One region of the Rhizobium sp. LEGMi-198b genome, then DNA from elsewhere that is predicted to be linked to it. Evidence: predicted binding sites of a transcription regulator. Region 1 holds the regulator's gene; each other region holds the start of a gene.

Region 1 (5,152 bases):
GCCGCCGGCGCCCTGCACGAGGCGTTTAATACCGGTCTGTTCCTGTCCGGCAATTCCAGTCGCCCGGAGGCCGCGGGTCTCGGCGTCGCGCTAATCGGCTCGCTCTATCTCATGTTGACCGTGCTGGTCTTGGCGCTGCCGGTCGGCGTCGCCGCCTCGATCTACCTTGAGGAATTCGCGCCGAAGAACCGGTTGACGGATCTGATCGAGGTCAACATCAACAATCTCGCCGCGGTGCCGTCGATCGTCTACGGCCTGCTCGGCCTCTCGGTCTTCATCAACTTCATGGGCCTGCCGCGTTCCGCCTCGCTGGTCGGCGGGCTGGTGCTGAGCCTGATGACGCTGCCGATGATCATCATCGCCACGCGCTCGGCATTGCGCGCCGTGCCGCCGTCGATCCGCAGTGCCGCGCTCGGGCTTGGCGCATCGCGCATGCAGATGGTTTTCCATCACGTCTTGCCGCTCGCCATGCCGGGTATCCTGACGGGTACGATCCTCGGCCTTGCCCATGCGCTCGGCGAGACGGCGCCGCTGCTTCTGATCGGCATGGTCGCCTTCGTCGCCAACTATCCGAGAGGGCCGCTCGATCCTTCGACGGCCCTGCCGGTGCAAATCTACATGTGGGCGAGCGAAGCTGAGCGCGCCTTTGTCGAGAGAACCTCCGGAGCCATTATCGTCCTGCTCTTCTTCCTTGTTGCGATGAACATCGGGGCCATCCTGCTGCGCCGTCGCTTTGAGCGGCGCTGGTGACGGGAGGCGATGGAATGAACATGATGACGGAAGCCGCGAGCGAAAAAGCACTGGCCAAGAAGATGATGACGATCCCCTACAAGATGATCGGTCAGGCCGTCTCGGTCCATTATGGCGAGAAGCGCGCGCTGTTCGACGTGGATCTGAACATCCGCGCCAACACTGTCACCGCGCTGATCGGTCCTTCCGGCTGCGGCAAGTCCACCTTCCTGCGTTGCCTCAACCGCATGAACGATACGATAGACACCTGCCGCGTCACCGGCAAAATCACGCTCGACGATCAGGATATCTACGACAACTCAATCGATGTCGTCGAGCTGCGTGCCCGCGTCGGCATGGTGTTTCAGAAGCCCAATCCGTTTCCGAAGTCGATCTACGAGAATGTGGCCTATGGTCCGCGTATCCATGGGCTGCATCGGTCCAAGAGCGATCTCGACCATATCGTCGAAACCAGTCTGCAGAAGGCCGGGCTGTGGGGCGAGGTGAAGGACCGGCTCTATGATGCCGGCACTAGCCTCTCAGGCGGTCAGCAGCAACGCCTCTGCATCGCCCGCGCCGTCGCCGTCAGTCCCGAGGTCATTCTCATGGACGAGCCGTGCTCCGCGCTCGATCCGATCGCCACCGCCAAAGTCGAGGAACTCATTCATGAGCTGCGGGAAAACTTCACGATCGTCATCGTGACGCATTCCATGCAGCAGGCAGCCCGCGTTTCGCAACGTACCGCAATGTTTCATCTCGGCCATCTGGTCGAGGAGAACGATACCGATAAGATGTTCACCAATCCCGATGATTACCGCACGCAGGATTACATCATGGGCCGTTTTGGCTGATGATGCTCCCCGCGCGGTTCCTTTCACATCTTTCACCTAGAGGATAAAAAAATGGTCTCAACACACATTCTCTCCGCTTACGACGAAGACCTGAAGTTCCTGACGCGCCGCATTTCCGAAATGGGCGGCCTGGCGGAGCAGATGGTCAGCGACAGCGTCCGCGCCCTGGTAAACGGCGATGCCAGCCTTGCGCAGAAGGTCATCTCCGATGACGTCATTCTCGACCACGCCGAGCGCGAAGTCGGCGACAAGGCGATCGTCACCATCGCCCGCCGTCAGCCGATGGCTGCGGACCTGCGTGAAATCATGGGCTCCATCCGCATCGCCGCCGATCTGGAGCGCGTCGGCGATCTCGGCAAGAACACCGCAAAGCGCGTCATCGCCGTGCAGGGCACCGGCGTTCCGCGTCGTCTCGCCCGCGGCATCGAACACCTCTCCGAACTGGCGCTCGTCCAGCTCAAGGAAGTGCTCGACGTCTACTCGACCCGTTTACCTGACAAGGCCGTGTCGATCCGCGAACGCGACGAGGAAATCGACGCCATGTACACCTCGCTCTTCCGCGAGATGCTGACCTACATGATGGAAGATCCGCGCAACATCACCACCTGCACGCATCTTCTTTTCTGCGCCAAGAACATCGAGCGCATCGGCGACCATGCCACGAACATCGCCGAGACGATCTATTACATGGCGACCGGTGCCCAGCCCGAAGGCGAGCGCCCGAAGGACGATACCGCCAACACCGTCGGTTCGGTAACGGAATAAAGTAGACACCAAGAGAAGGAGACCAGAGGCGCATGGTTCCGAGAGTTGCTGTTGTAGAAGACGAGGAAGCGCTAAGCGTTCTGCTGCGCTATAATCTCGAGGCCGAGGGCTTCGAGGTCGACACTATCCTGAGAGGCGACGAAGCTGAGCTGCGCCTCCAGGAGCGCATCCCCGATCTTCTGATCCTCGATTGGATGCTCCCCGGCGTGTCCGGCATCGAGCTCTGCCGTCGGCTGCGCATGCGGCCGGAGACGGAGCGCCTGCCGATCATCATGCTCACCGCTCGCGGCGAGGAAAGCGAGCGCGTGCGCGGCCTTTCCACCGGCGCGGACGACTATGTCGTCAAGCCGTTCTCGACGCCGGAACTGATGGCCCGCGTCAAGGCGATGTTGCGCCGAGCCCGCCCGGAGGTCCTGTCCACGGTACTGCGCTGCGGCGATATCGAACTGGACCGCGAAACCCATCGCGTCCACCGAAAGAGCCGTGAAGTGCGGTTGGGGCCGACGGAATTCCGCCTTCTGGAATTCCTGATGTCGTCCCCCGGCCGCGTCTTCTCTCGGTCTCAGTTGCTCGACGGCGTGTGGGGGCATGATATCTATGTCGACGAACGCACCGTCGACGTGCATGTCGGCCGCCTGCGCAAGGCGCTGAATTTCTCCAACATGCAGGACGTCATCCGCACCGTTCGCGGCGCGGGTTATTCCATGGAGGCCTGATGGGGGAGGCCTGATCGGGGCAACCCGATTGGCCATCCAACATAGCGGCGGAAACAGAAAACGGGCCTTTCGGCCCGTTTTTCATTTGGCTGGTGTGGTTCAGTGCGCGGCCCGGCGCCGGTCATGCACCGGCTGATAGGCCAGCCGCTGATGGTAGGTGCAGTAGGGCGAAGAGTCCGGGCTATCATTGCCGCAGAAGTGAAAATCTTCCTTCAGCGGGTCGCCGACCGGCCACTTGCATGTGCGCTCCGTGAGCTCCGTCAGGCCGAGGCGGCGCGAGATCGGAACGACCACATTGGCGGCCGGACGATATTCGACTTCGCTGACCGTATCGATCTCGACCTCTTCCTTGAGCATCGTCGCACCCTGCTGGCGGGTAACCGTGCGGGTTGCAACGCGCGAGGCGTAATTCGGCGCGCGTGGGGCCGAGGTATTGCGCTTCGGCGCTCGAGCTGTGGTTGCCGCACCACCGGCCTTCGCTCGGCCCGGCAGGCTCAAGCGATGCACTTTGCCGATGACGGCATTACGGCTGACACCACCGAGCTGTGCCGCGATCTGGCTGGCGCTCAAACCTTCGGACCACAGCTTTTTCAGCTTCTCGACGCGTTCGTCTGTCCAATTCATGCCCTGTCTCCGCTATCGCGTTTCTGATGGCAGAATCCCTCACCATTGCCTCGAATTGGGTCGAGGCGTGAAACGCTTTAAAATTGTGGTGACTAGTTCCGCCGCATGCAGTCTAGTAATTGGTTTTTAACCTAGTGTGAGGCTGACTCCGTGACAAGAGTCGCGGGAATCTTGAGGAATCGATTTCGAGGTTTTCCCCAACTTGCTATACGTGAGTGGCATTTATGCAATATAAGTTGTCGAAGACATGCCATCCATCGAGAGGCGCTCTGCCGCACCTGCTAAATCGCCAGTTTTGTTGACATCGCAGTGCAAAACATCAATAGTGCCCATGCCGCCGCAAGGCGGCATTTTTGATTTTTCCGGGCCCGTTTCATTCGAAGGAAACGATTGGCCCTAAAGGTTGTGATCGAGGAGAATGCGCCATGGCTGAAACCGCGCCGCTTTATGACACCTATATGCGTGCTCCGCTGCGGTTCGAGCGAGGCGAGGGCGTGTGGCTGATCACGGAGACCGGCGAGCGTTATCTCGATTTCGCCGCGGGCGTCGCGGTGAATTCGCTTGGCCACGCCCATCCACATCTGGTTGCAGAGCTGAAGTCGCAGGCCGATAAGGTCTGGCACCTGTCCAACCTCTATGAGGTGCCGGGTCAGGAGAAATTGTCGAAGCGCCTGACGGAGGCGACCTTCGCCGATAAGGTATTCTTCACCAATTCCGGTGCGGAGGCGCTGGAATGCGCCATCAAGACGGCGCGTCGCTACCAGTTCTACAAGGGTCATCCCGAGAAATTCCATATCATCACCTTCGAAGGCGCCTTCCATGGCCGCACGATCGCGACGATCGCCGCCGGAGGCCAGGAAAAGTACCTCGAAGGTTTCGGCCCGAAGGCGCCCGGCTTCGACCAGGTGCCTTTCGGCGATCTCGACGCGGTGCGTGCCGCCATCACCGATGCGACAGCCGCGATCCTGATCGAGCCCGTGCAGGGCGAGGGCGGTATCCGCCCGGCGACCAACGAGTTCCTGCGCGGCCTGCGTCAGATTTGCGATGAGAATGGCCTGCTTCTGGTCCTCGACGAGGTTCAGACCGGCGTCGGACGCACCGGCAAGCTCTTTGCCCATGAATGGGCCGGCATCACGCCTGACATCATGGCCGTCGCCAAGGGCATCGGCGGTGGCTTTCCGCTCGGTGCCTGCCTTGCGACCGCGGAAGCGGCCGCAGGCATGAAGGCGGGCACGCATGGCTCGACCTATGGCGGCAATCCGCTCGCCATGGCGGTCGGCAACGCCGTGCTCGATGTCGTGCTATCAGACGGTTTCCTGCAGCATGTGCGCGATGTTGCGTTGGTGTTCCGCCAGGGCTTGGCCTCGCTCAAGGATCGTTTTCCGGATATTATCGAGGATGTTCGCGGCGAAGGGTTGTTGCTCGGCATCAAGGCGGCCATTCCCCAGGCGGACCTGCTGCAGGCGA
Region 2 (5,152 bases), on a different contig from region 1:
CGAGCCGGTCTATCCCCTGACGGCCGGGCTCTCGCCGAAATTCCTGCGCAAGACCATCGAAGCGGCGATGACGCGCATGCCGCAACTGCCGGAATGGGACGATGCGGCGCTCACGCAGAAGCAGGGCTTCCCCTCCATCTCAGACAGCTTTCACATGCTGCACGCGCCGCGGGATGCCGCCGATATCGACCCGCAGGCGCCTGCCCGCCGCAGGCTTGCCTATGACGAATTCCTGGCCGGGCAATTGTCGCTGTCGCTGGTGCGTCAGCGTCTGCGCAAGGTTGCAGGGCAACCCGTGCGTCCTACAGGAGCAATCAGCCGGAACATATTGGAATCCCTTCCCTTTTCGATGACAAACAGTCAGAGGGAGGCCGTCGCCGATATTCTCAAGGACATGGCCGGAACGGAGCGCATGCTGCGGCTTCTGCAGGGTGATGTCGGTGCGGGCAAGACGCTGGTGGCGCTGATGGCGATTGCCGCCGTCATCGAAAGCGGTGGCCAGGCCGTGTTGATGGCGCCGACCGAAATTTTGGCGCGGCAACATCATGCGACGATCTCGAAATTCGCGGCCGGTGCCAATCTCTCCGTCGAAGTGCTGACCGGGCGCACCAAGGGCCGCGAGCGCGACGCCATCCTGGAACGTATCGCCTCCGGCGAAGCGCAGATCGTTATCGGCACGCATGCGCTGTTTCAGGACAGCGTGACCTACGCCAATCTCATGCTGGCCGTCGTCGACGAACAGCACCGCTTCGGCGTACACCAGCGCTTACGGCTTACGGCCAAGGGCATCTCGCCGCATATGCTGGTGATGACGGCAACGCCGATTCCGCGGACGCTTGTGCTCGCTGCCTTCGGCGACATGGATGTCTCCAAGCTCACGGAGAAGCCCGCCGGACGCAAGCCGATCCAGACGATCACCATTCCGACGGAACGAACCGGCGATATCGTTTCACGGCTAAAGAGCGCTTTGTCAGAAGGCAAAAAAGCCTATTGGATATGCCCACTTGTGGAGGAAACCGAAGAATCCGATTTAATGTCAGTCGAGGAGCGGCATGCAAGTTTGACTAAGGCGCTCGGACCCGGGATCGGGCTCATTCACGGCCGGATGAGCGGACCGGAAAAAGATGCAGTGATGATGGCCTTCAAGAATGGCGAGATCCGCCTGCTGGTCGCCACGACTGTCGTCGAAGTCGGCGTCGATGTGCCGGATGCGACCATCATGGTGATCGAGCATGCCGAGCGTTTCGGCCTGGCGCAGTTGCACCAGTTGCGCGGGCGCGTCGGGCGTGGCGACGAGGCGTCTACCTGCATCCTGCTCTATAAAGGCCCGCTCGGCGAAACCGGCCATGCGCGGCTCTCGATCATGCGCGACACCGAGGACGGTTTCCGCATTGCCGAGGAAGACCTGAAGCTGCGTGGCGAGGGTGAGTTGCTTGGCACGCGCCAGTCGGGCACGCCGGGCTTCCGCATCGCCAGCCTCGAAGCCCATGCCGATCTCTTGGAAATCGCTCGCAAGGACGCCGCCTATCTCATTGAGCGCGATCCGGAGCTGACGGGCGAGCGCGGCATGGCGGTGCGCACCCTGCTCTATCTTTTCCGCCGCGACGAGGCGATCCGGTTCCTTAGAGCGGGATAGACGGATGGACGCGGCAATCGCGTCCATCCAAATCGCAGGCCGTTACTTGGCCGACAGGCCGGGGATCGTCACCTGGAACACCTGGAACATGGTGTCGACATCGCCTCCGCCATCGCCCTTATAGGCCGCGCCAACCTGGAAACCGTCCTGGGTGAGGAAGTCGTTGTCATTGGCGACAAACAGGAAATAGTCATCCGGCAGCTTCGGATCCTGGACGCTGACGAGCGACATGGCCTCCCACTTTTCGGAGAGGTTGTTGCGATCGTTCGGCGCGCCATTGTGGAGACCGAAACGAGCCAGATCGGCGCTATCGTTGATATCGATGAACTGGCTGACCGCAGCCGGCTTTACCGACGGATCGAGAACGCCCTTGGGAGCGAGCGCCGTGTCGGCATCGAATTTGCTGCCGGCAATATCCGTGGCCGCCGAGACATCGACGATGTTGATGCTGCGGTAAAGCGACTTATCGCCCTTCACACCGTAACCATTGCCGCTATCGCGAGCGAGCATCAGGAAGTTTGTCGGCGACAGGGCCACGATTTCGCTCTGGGCAGCGACGAGCGTCTTGCCCTTGTCGTCCTTAAAGACCGGCAGCGGCACGACATATTCATGCACGAGCTTCAGATGCGCCAGATCAGCGGCATCGTAGATCAGCGCGCGGGTGTTCTGTCGGGTCGAGCTGGAATCGCCGCCATCCTGGCGGGTTGCCGACTGCAGCACGGCAATCAGGAACTTACCGTCCGGGGTCATCGACATGCCCTCGAGGCCCTGGTTGTTCTGGCGGCCGCTCGTCGGATCCTTCGGATCGGGAGCCGTTTCGCCCGGACCCGGATTGTTGGAAGCGAAGTTCACCGCGCCATTGCGCATCGGCAGCAGTGCAGCCGGCGGCTGGGTGGCAGACATCATTAGGCCCGTAGCGGAGAAGCGGTAGATATAGGGGCCATATTCATCGCTGATGAACATCGTGCCGTCGGACAGACGGGCGATGGCCTCGTTGTCGAGCGAGATCTTGCCGTTCGGCGCTTGAGGCAGCAGCGGCATGCTGCCTTCCGGATGGCGAGTGCCGTTAGCAGGGTCGAGACCGGTCGTATCGGCGCCCTTGTTGTCGGTCAGCAGTATGGTGTCGGCAAGCTTGGCGACGACGCCAGACTGTTCCTTGCCGGCCGGCGGTGTTGCGCCCGGAGCAACCGGCGTCAACTGGATCTCGACGGTGTTGAGGCGCGGACGAAAGTCGGTAGTGCCGACAGCATTATAGCCACGATCCGGCAGCAGCCACAGCGAACCCTTGTAGGAACCATCGGCATTGCGCACCCAGCTCTTGGTGTCGATGGACATGCCCGAACCGGAGCCGAAGGTCTCGCCGAACTTGTCGCGCTGATTGGCCGGGATGCGCCCGACGGCGACGCGGCCCTTGTTGACCAGCGTGACATTGCCGACGGTAACGGAATTATCGGCGAGGGCTGCGGCCGGCGCAGCAAAAACGAAAGTGGCGAGCGCTACGGAGAGCAGCGGCAAAGTCATTGAATGCACATTTTTCACGGCAATATCCTCCTGATGAAAAAGCCCTTTTGGCTGGAACGGCATTCACCTCCAGACCCGGCCTGAAGCCGCGTCGAACGATACGTCCGGCACTGAGCCCAGACATTCGACAATGAGATGCGCCCGATTGCCTTTCCGGCAGACGGTCTAAGACGGCAACATGATAAGGACATGACAACTCGCCCCAAACGCGTGGGCGATAGAGGGGGAGATCAGGAAATGGCTGGCTCTAAGACAAAGTCTTTGCGGGAACAGGCGCCGGCGGAGGCAGTTCCTTGCCGATCAGCTTTTCCCGATATTCCGGTGAGACCAATCCGCCGGAGATCAGCAGTTTGGCGCCGTCTTCCGGGCTCATGTCGAGAATGGTGATCTTTTCACGCGGAACGAAAACCAGAAAACCGGCTGTCGGCACCGGCGTCGGCGGCAGGAAAACGGCCACCATGTCATGCCCCATAGCGTTAAACTTGGAGGCGATTTCACCCTTGGCATCGGTCGAGATGAACACCATCGACCAGAGGCCGGGGCTCGGATATTCGATTAGGCCAACCTTCTTGAAAGACGTGCCCTGCTCTTTCAGCACGGTTTCGAAAATCTGCTTCACGCTCTTATAGATGGTTCGCACCAGCGGCACACGATGAACGATCGATTCGCCGAAACGGACGATGCTTTGGCCAATGAGGTTTTTGGCGAGGAAACCGACGATCGTGATGAAGATCATCGCGATCACCAAGCCGGTGCCAGGAACCGCGAAGTTCAGATAGCTTTCGGGATCATAGCGGGCCGGAATATAGGGCCTGACCCAGCTATCGGCCCAGTGGACCACAGACCAAGTGAGCCAGAGCGTAATGGCGATCGGCGCGCAGATAATCAGGCCCGCCAGGAAATTATTTCTGATCCGCGTTGCCACAGACACTTTGATGGGTTTTTCCGTCATTCGCCGTTCGAAAACTCCGTTCCGTCGCCACCGCTAACCGGCAAATTCCCCCACCATCTCCTCCGTAAAACGTGCCAGAAATCGGCGCGTCGCACAACCCGGCAGTCATGTCATCAATGGGAATCGGCGCCCCATTCACGACGACGTTATTTTAGGAAAAGAGCGGGGAATACGGCCTATTCTACCGTCACCGACTTGGCGAGATTGCGCGGCTGATCGACGTCCGTGCCCATAAAGACTGCCGTGTGATAGGCGAGCAGTTGGATCGGCAGCGAGAAGATGATCGGTGCGATGATTTCATCGACAACCGGCAGGGTGATCGTCGCCATTGTCGGCAAGGTGGAAGCCGCAGCCCCTGCCTCGTCGGTGATGAAGATGATGCGGCCGCCGCGGGCCGCCACCTCCTGCATGTTGGAGACGGTCTTGTCGAAGAAGCGGTCATAGGGCGCAATGACGATAACAGGCATGTTCTCGTCGATCAACGCGATCGGACCGTGCTTCAGCTCGCCGGCAGCATAGCCTTCGGCGTGGATGTAGGAGATTTCCTTGAGCTTCAGCGCGCCTTCCATGGCGAGCGGGAAGCTGGTGCCGCGGCCGAGATAAAGCACGTCGTTGAACTTTGAGATCTCGCGGGCAAGGCTTTCCATCTGCGGCTGGATGATGTTCAGCACCCGGGCCATGATGCGCGGCATCTCAACGAGATGACCCACCATCGCCTGTTCGTCCTCAGCGCTGACCGTACCACGCGCCTTGCCGGCACCGATCGCCAAAGATGCGAGCACGGCAAGCTGGCAGGTGAAGGCCTTGGTAGAGGCAACCCCGATTTCGGGGCCGGCCATGATCGGGAACACCGCATCGGATTCGCGCGCGATGGTCGATTCCTTCACATTGACCACGGCACCGATCTTCAGGCCATGATCCTTGCAGTAGCGCAGCGATGCAAGCGTATCCGCCGTTTCGCCGGATTGCGAGATGAACAGCGCAGCCTGCGAGGGCAATAGCGGCATTTCGCGATAGCGGAATTCGGAAGCCACATCGATCTC
Region 3 (5,152 bases), 820 kb from region 1:
GCCAACAGTCTGGCCCGGATAGAGATCATACATCCGGTTGAAGGTGCGCAGCAGCGTGGACTTGCCGCAACCCGAAGGGCCGATGAAGGCGGTGACCGCATTTTTGCGGATGTTCATGTTCACACCCTTCAGAACGCGATGGCCGTTCTGATAGGTGAAATCGAGGTTCTTCACCTCAAGTTTCGCGAGCATGCCGGGACCCGACTGTGAAACGGCGTCCTTCCCCGACTGTGCGTTGACGCTCTGGAAATTGCTGTCGCTCATGTTCATGGTTTCATTCCTATCGTTCGGCGGCTGCGTCACTGGCGGCGCCCACTCAAGACACGGGCAAGGATGTTAAGGGCTAGGATGGCAACGGTGATGATCAGCGCGCCGGCCCAAGCCAGTTGTTTGAGATCCTCACCTGCATCGGCGGCGAGCGTGTTGATGGCAACCGGCAGCGTGGCGATTGGACCGGTCACGCCCGCATTCATAAATTTGCTGTAACCGGCGGTGAAGAGAAGCGGCGCGGTTTCGCCGCTGATACGGGCGACGGCCAGCAGGATGCCGGTGAGGATGCCGGTCCAGGCGGAACGGTAGATCACCATCATCATGGACTTCCAGCGCGGCGCGCCGAGCGCGGCGGTCGCCTCACGAAGCGCATTTGGCACCAGCAACAGCATATCCTGCGTCGTGCGGTTGACGACCGGAAGGGCGATCAGCGCCAGCGCGAGGATGCCGGCGATGGCGGAGTTGCCGTGCATGGGCACGACCACGAGGCCGTAGACGAACACGCCGATGATGATCGAGGGTGCGGACAGCAAGATGTCGTTGATGAACTTGGCGGCCTCGGCAAGCTTGGTGCCGTTGGCATATTCCACCAGATAGGTGCCGGCGAGAATGCCGATCGGCGCGGCGATCAGGATGGCGCAGCCCGTGACCAGCACGGTGCCATAGATCGCGTTGATCAGACCACCGCGCGAGCCCTGCGCCGGGATCGACATCGTGAAGACGTCGAGGCTGAGTGCCGATACGCCGCGATAAAGCAGGGTCACAAGGATCACGCTGAGAAAGAATATGCCGAGGATGGCCGCGAGGAAGCACAAGGCCATCATCACGCGGTTCTTCCCATAGCGCCTCGACACGAGATTCTGACGAATTGCATTTTCCATGGGTGTTTTCCTCAATGCGCGTCGCCGCGGCCGATCATCCATCTCGCCGCTGCTAGCACGCAGAAGGAAAGGACGAACAGGAGCAGGCCGAGCGCGATCAGGCTCGACAATTGTAGACCGTCGGCATCGCCGAAGTTGTTCGCGATCTGGGCGGAAATGGTGGTGGACGGCGAAATGATCGACGATTGCAAACGGCTAACCGAGCCTACAACGAAGGTGACGGCCATGGTTTCGCCAAGCGCGCGGCCGAGGCCGAGCATGATGCCGCCGACGAGGCCGCGACGTGTATAGGGGATCAGGATGTGGCGGGCCACCTCCCATGTGGTCATGCCCATGCCGTAAGCGGATTCACGCAACATCGGCGGCACGGTGCTGAACACGTCGCGGGCGATCGCGGTGATGAACGGCAGGATCATGACAGCCAGCACGAGGCTTGCCGTCAACAGGCCGACGCCCGGGGCCGGCGGCTGGAACAGCAGGCCGATCAACGGCACTTGGCCGATCGTCATCATAAGGAAGGGCAGGATATAGTTCTGCATCAGCGGCACGAGAATGAACAAACCGACGATACCGTAGATAATGGAGGGCACACCGGCCAAAAGCTCGATGGCCGTGCTGATCGGACGTCGCAGGCTGCCGGGGCAAAGTTCCGTGAGGAAGATGGCAATGCCGATGCCGAGGGGAACGGCAATCAGCATGGCGATGAACGAACTCACCAGCGTACCGACCACGGCAGGCACTGCACCGTAGATGTCAACGGGAGCGCTCCACTTTGTGCCAAAGAGGAACGACAAGCCGAAGGTCTGGAAGGTTGGCAAGGCATCGATGACAAGAACCACCAGGATTGCCAGCAGCAGAAGCACGACGAGAGTAGCCGAGCCAAGCGTCATAAAATAGAAAATCCGATCCTGCGTCCGGAATTTTCTGGTGCTGGCGGTGGTATCTATAGCCTGGAAGGCAGCCGTCTGAGTCGCGTCAGCCATCGATTTCCCCTTGTCCGTGACGAAAGGCGGACAGGGCTATACCCTGTCCGCCGCAGCTTCTCACCCAGCACAAATTACTTCGTGCCGAAATCCTTCTGCCAGGACTTCTCGACAATCTCGACGACATTGTCCGGGACTGCCAGATAAGACAGGGCGGTCGCGTCCTTCTGACCGTTCTGATAGGACCACTTGAAGAACTTCAGGGCCTCTTCGTTCTTAGCGGCATCGGCCGGCTTCTTGTAGAGCATAACCCAGGTCGAAGCGGCAATCGGCCAGCTCTTTTCGCCCGGCTGATTGGTGATGATCAGGTTGAAGTTCCTGGCATGAGCCCAATCGGCGTTGGAAGCAGCAGCCTTGAATGTATCGAGGCTAGGCTCGACAACCTTGCCGGCAGCATTCTTCATCTTCGCGAAACCGATATGGTTGGCGACGACGTAAGAATATTCAACGTAAGAGATCGAACCAGCCGTCTGGTTGACAGTGGTGGAAACGCCTTCGGAACCCTTGGCGCCAAAGCCGACCGGCCATTCAACTGCCGTGTTCGAACCAACCTTTTCTTTCCACTCCGGCGAAACCTTCGACAGGAAATCGGTGAAGTTGAAGGTCGTGCCCGAGCTGTCGGCGCGATAAACGACGGAGATCGCGGTGGAAGGCAGCTTCACGTCGGGGTTCAGGGCCTTGATGGCTGCATCGTCCCACTTGGCGACCTTGCCGAGGAAGATGTCGGCCAGCGTCTTGCCGTCGAGAACGAGTTCGCCCGGCTTTACGCCTTCAACGTTATAGGAAACGACGATACCGCCGGAGATCATCGGGAACTGGGCAATGCCGTTCTTCTCGAGGTCAGCGTCGCTCATCGGCTTGTCCGAAGCGCCGAATACGATCGTCTTGTCGAGGAGCTGCTTGATGCCGGCGCCCGAACCGACCGACTGGTAGTTGACGACGTTGTTCGTCGCAGCCTTATAGCCTTCAGCCCACTTGGACATAACCGGCGCGATAAAGCTCGAGCCGGCGCCCGTGATGTCGGCAGCCGAGGCCGACACGGACATAGCCGCGATGAAGCCTGCAGTCAGGCAAAGCGAACGAAATTTCTGATTCAACATGATTGAACTCACTTCCTCAAGTGATGAATGGATGGCGAGCAGGATCTGAGCACGGAACGTCCCCATCGGTTCGTAACCCCCACCTCAATCTCCTGGCGACAGTGATGGCTCTAATCTCGCAGTGTTTCAGTTTGATGACAGTTTGGTGAAAGGCCAGTGACACAACTTGCGGCAATGAAAACGGCTATTTGCGCTGGCCGGCTAACAAATGCCTGCGCGCGTCCGAGCGGCGCTGGCCGTCCTGATTTGATTCGACCGGCTTTGCGGCGCCTTCAGAGACGGATCACATAATCCTTTCGGGTGGTTTCAATGACTTCCCACGTCCCCTTAAAGCCGGGTCTCAGAATCATCCGATCGCCGGCACGCAGGTGAAAAGCCTCGCCATTTTCGGCAGTTACCACCGAGTAGCCGGAAAGGATATGGAAATACTCCCACTCGTCATAGACGATTCGCCATTTTCCGGGCGTTGCCTCCCATATGCCCGCGTAGAGGCCGCCATCAGCTTCCTCGACATTCCAGGTGCGGAACTTTGGTGCCCCGGAAACGATGCGATCGTCGGCGGGAGCGCCAACTTCCGGCTCGATGCCGTCGGGGTCCAATCGTAAATACGTTGTCATAATTCTTCCGTCCCGATCTGGAAACGCTTCCGTGTCATACCTTTGCCAGCGCCTGCTCAAGGTCGGCGATGATGTCCTTGACGTCCTCGATACCGATCGACAGGCGCACCACGTCGGGACCGGCGCCGGCTGCGATTTTCTGCTCGTCGGTGAGCTGCTTGTGCGTCGTCGAGGCGGGGTGGATGACCAGCGAACGCGTGTCGCCGATATTGGCGAGATGAGAAAAGAGCTCCAGGCCTTCCACCAGTCCCTTGCCCGCCTCATACCCGCCCTTCAACCCGAAAGTGAAGACGGAACCCGCCCCCTTGGGCGAATAGCGCTGTTGCAGCGGATGGTTCGGGTCGTCCTCAAGGCCGGCATAGTTCACCCAGGCCACCTTGTCCTGCCCTTTCAGCCAGCGGGCGACGGCGATCGCATTGTCGGAATGGCGCTGCATGCGCAGCGGCAACGTCTCGATGCCCGTAAGGATCAAGAAGGCATTGAAGGGGGAGATGGCAGGGCCGAGATCGCGCAGGCCGAGGACGCGACAGGCGATGGCGAAAGCGAAATTGCCGAAGGTCGCGTGCAGCACGATGCCGTTATATTCCAGCCTCGGCGTCGACAGCATCGGATAATTGCCTGACGCGGACCAGTCGAAGGTGCCGCCATCGATGATCATGCCACCCATGGAATTGCCGTGGCCGCCCATGAATTTGGTCAGCGAATGGATGACGATGTCGGCGCCATGCTCCAACGGCCGGATGAGATAGGGGCTGGCCATGGTATTGTCGACGATCAGCGGCAGGCCGTGCCGGCGGGCAACGGCGGCGATCGCCTCGATGTCGACGAAGGTACCGCCGGGATTGGCGAGGCTTTCAATGAAGATGCCGCGGGTGCGGCTGTCGATCTGTGTCTCGAACGTGGCCGGATCGGCGGAGTCGGCCCAGCGCACATGCCAATCGAAATTCTGGAAGGAGTGGCCGAACTGATTGATCGAGCCACCGTAGAGCTGCCTGGCGGCGACGAAATTGTCGCCCGGCTGCATGATGGTGTGAAAGACGAGCATCTGAGCAGCATGACCAGAGGCGACGGCGAGGCCGGCCGTGCCGCCTTCGAGGGCTGCCACCCGTTCCTCGAGTACGGCCTGGGTCGGGTTCATGATACGCGTGTAGATATTGCCGAACTGCTGCAGCCCGAAGAGTGCGGCGGCGTGGTCCGCATCCTGAAAGACGAAGGAGGTCGTCTGATAGATCGGTGTCGCGCGGGCGCCCGTCGTCGGGTCCGGCTGCGCGCCCGCATGAATCGCCAGCGTGTCGAAACCT

The links. Region 1 encodes PhoB, which activates phosphate uptake and scavenging genes when phosphate is short. Its sites were predicted from a motif close to TGTCATNNANCTGTCAT; they were not measured.
Region 2: a site for PhoB is predicted at 3,336-3,352, ahead of ACXHXG_RS28210 (esterase-like activity of phytase family protein). Genes of this name have one in related genera too.
Region 3: a site for PhoB is predicted at 3,369-3,385, ahead of pstS (phosphate ABC transporter substrate-binding protein PstS). Genes of this name have one in related genera too.

Annotation. Positions count from the first base shown of each region.
Region 1 covers NZ_JBSYVH010000001.1:951,117-956,268, reverse strand. Annotated here, with positions in the region: gene pstA (phosphate ABC transporter permease PstA) at 1-750, shown strand, start outside; gene pstB (phosphate ABC transporter ATP-binding protein PstB) at 765-1,580, shown strand; gene phoU (phosphate signaling complex protein PhoU) at 1,632-2,345, shown strand; gene phoB (phosphate regulon transcriptional regulator PhoB) at 2,378-3,061, shown strand; gene ACXHXG_RS04625 (GcrA family cell cycle regulator) at 3,161-3,685, opposite strand; gene ACXHXG_RS04620 (aspartate aminotransferase family protein) at 4,111-5,152, shown strand, end outside.
Region 2 covers NZ_JBSYVH010000009.1:117,766-122,917, reverse strand. Annotated here, with positions in the region: gene recG (ATP-dependent DNA helicase RecG) at 1-1,636, shown strand, start outside; gene ACXHXG_RS28210 (esterase-like activity of phytase family protein) at 1,679-3,175, opposite strand; gene ACXHXG_RS28205 (DUF502 domain-containing protein) at 3,405-4,109, opposite strand; gene glmS (glutamine--fructose-6-phosphate transaminase (isomerizing)) at 4,286-5,152, opposite strand, start outside.
Region 3 covers NZ_JBSYVH010000001.1:131,194-136,345, forward strand. Annotated here, with positions in the region: gene pstB (phosphate ABC transporter ATP-binding protein PstB) at 1-192, opposite strand, end outside; gene pstA (phosphate ABC transporter permease PstA) at 300-1,151, opposite strand; gene pstC (phosphate ABC transporter permease subunit PstC) at 1,163-2,134, opposite strand; gene pstS (phosphate ABC transporter substrate-binding protein PstS) at 2,209-3,180, opposite strand; gene ACXHXG_RS00615 (cupin domain-containing protein) at 3,507-3,851, opposite strand; gene ACXHXG_RS00620 (O-acetylhomoserine aminocarboxypropyltransferase) at 3,886-5,152, opposite strand, start outside.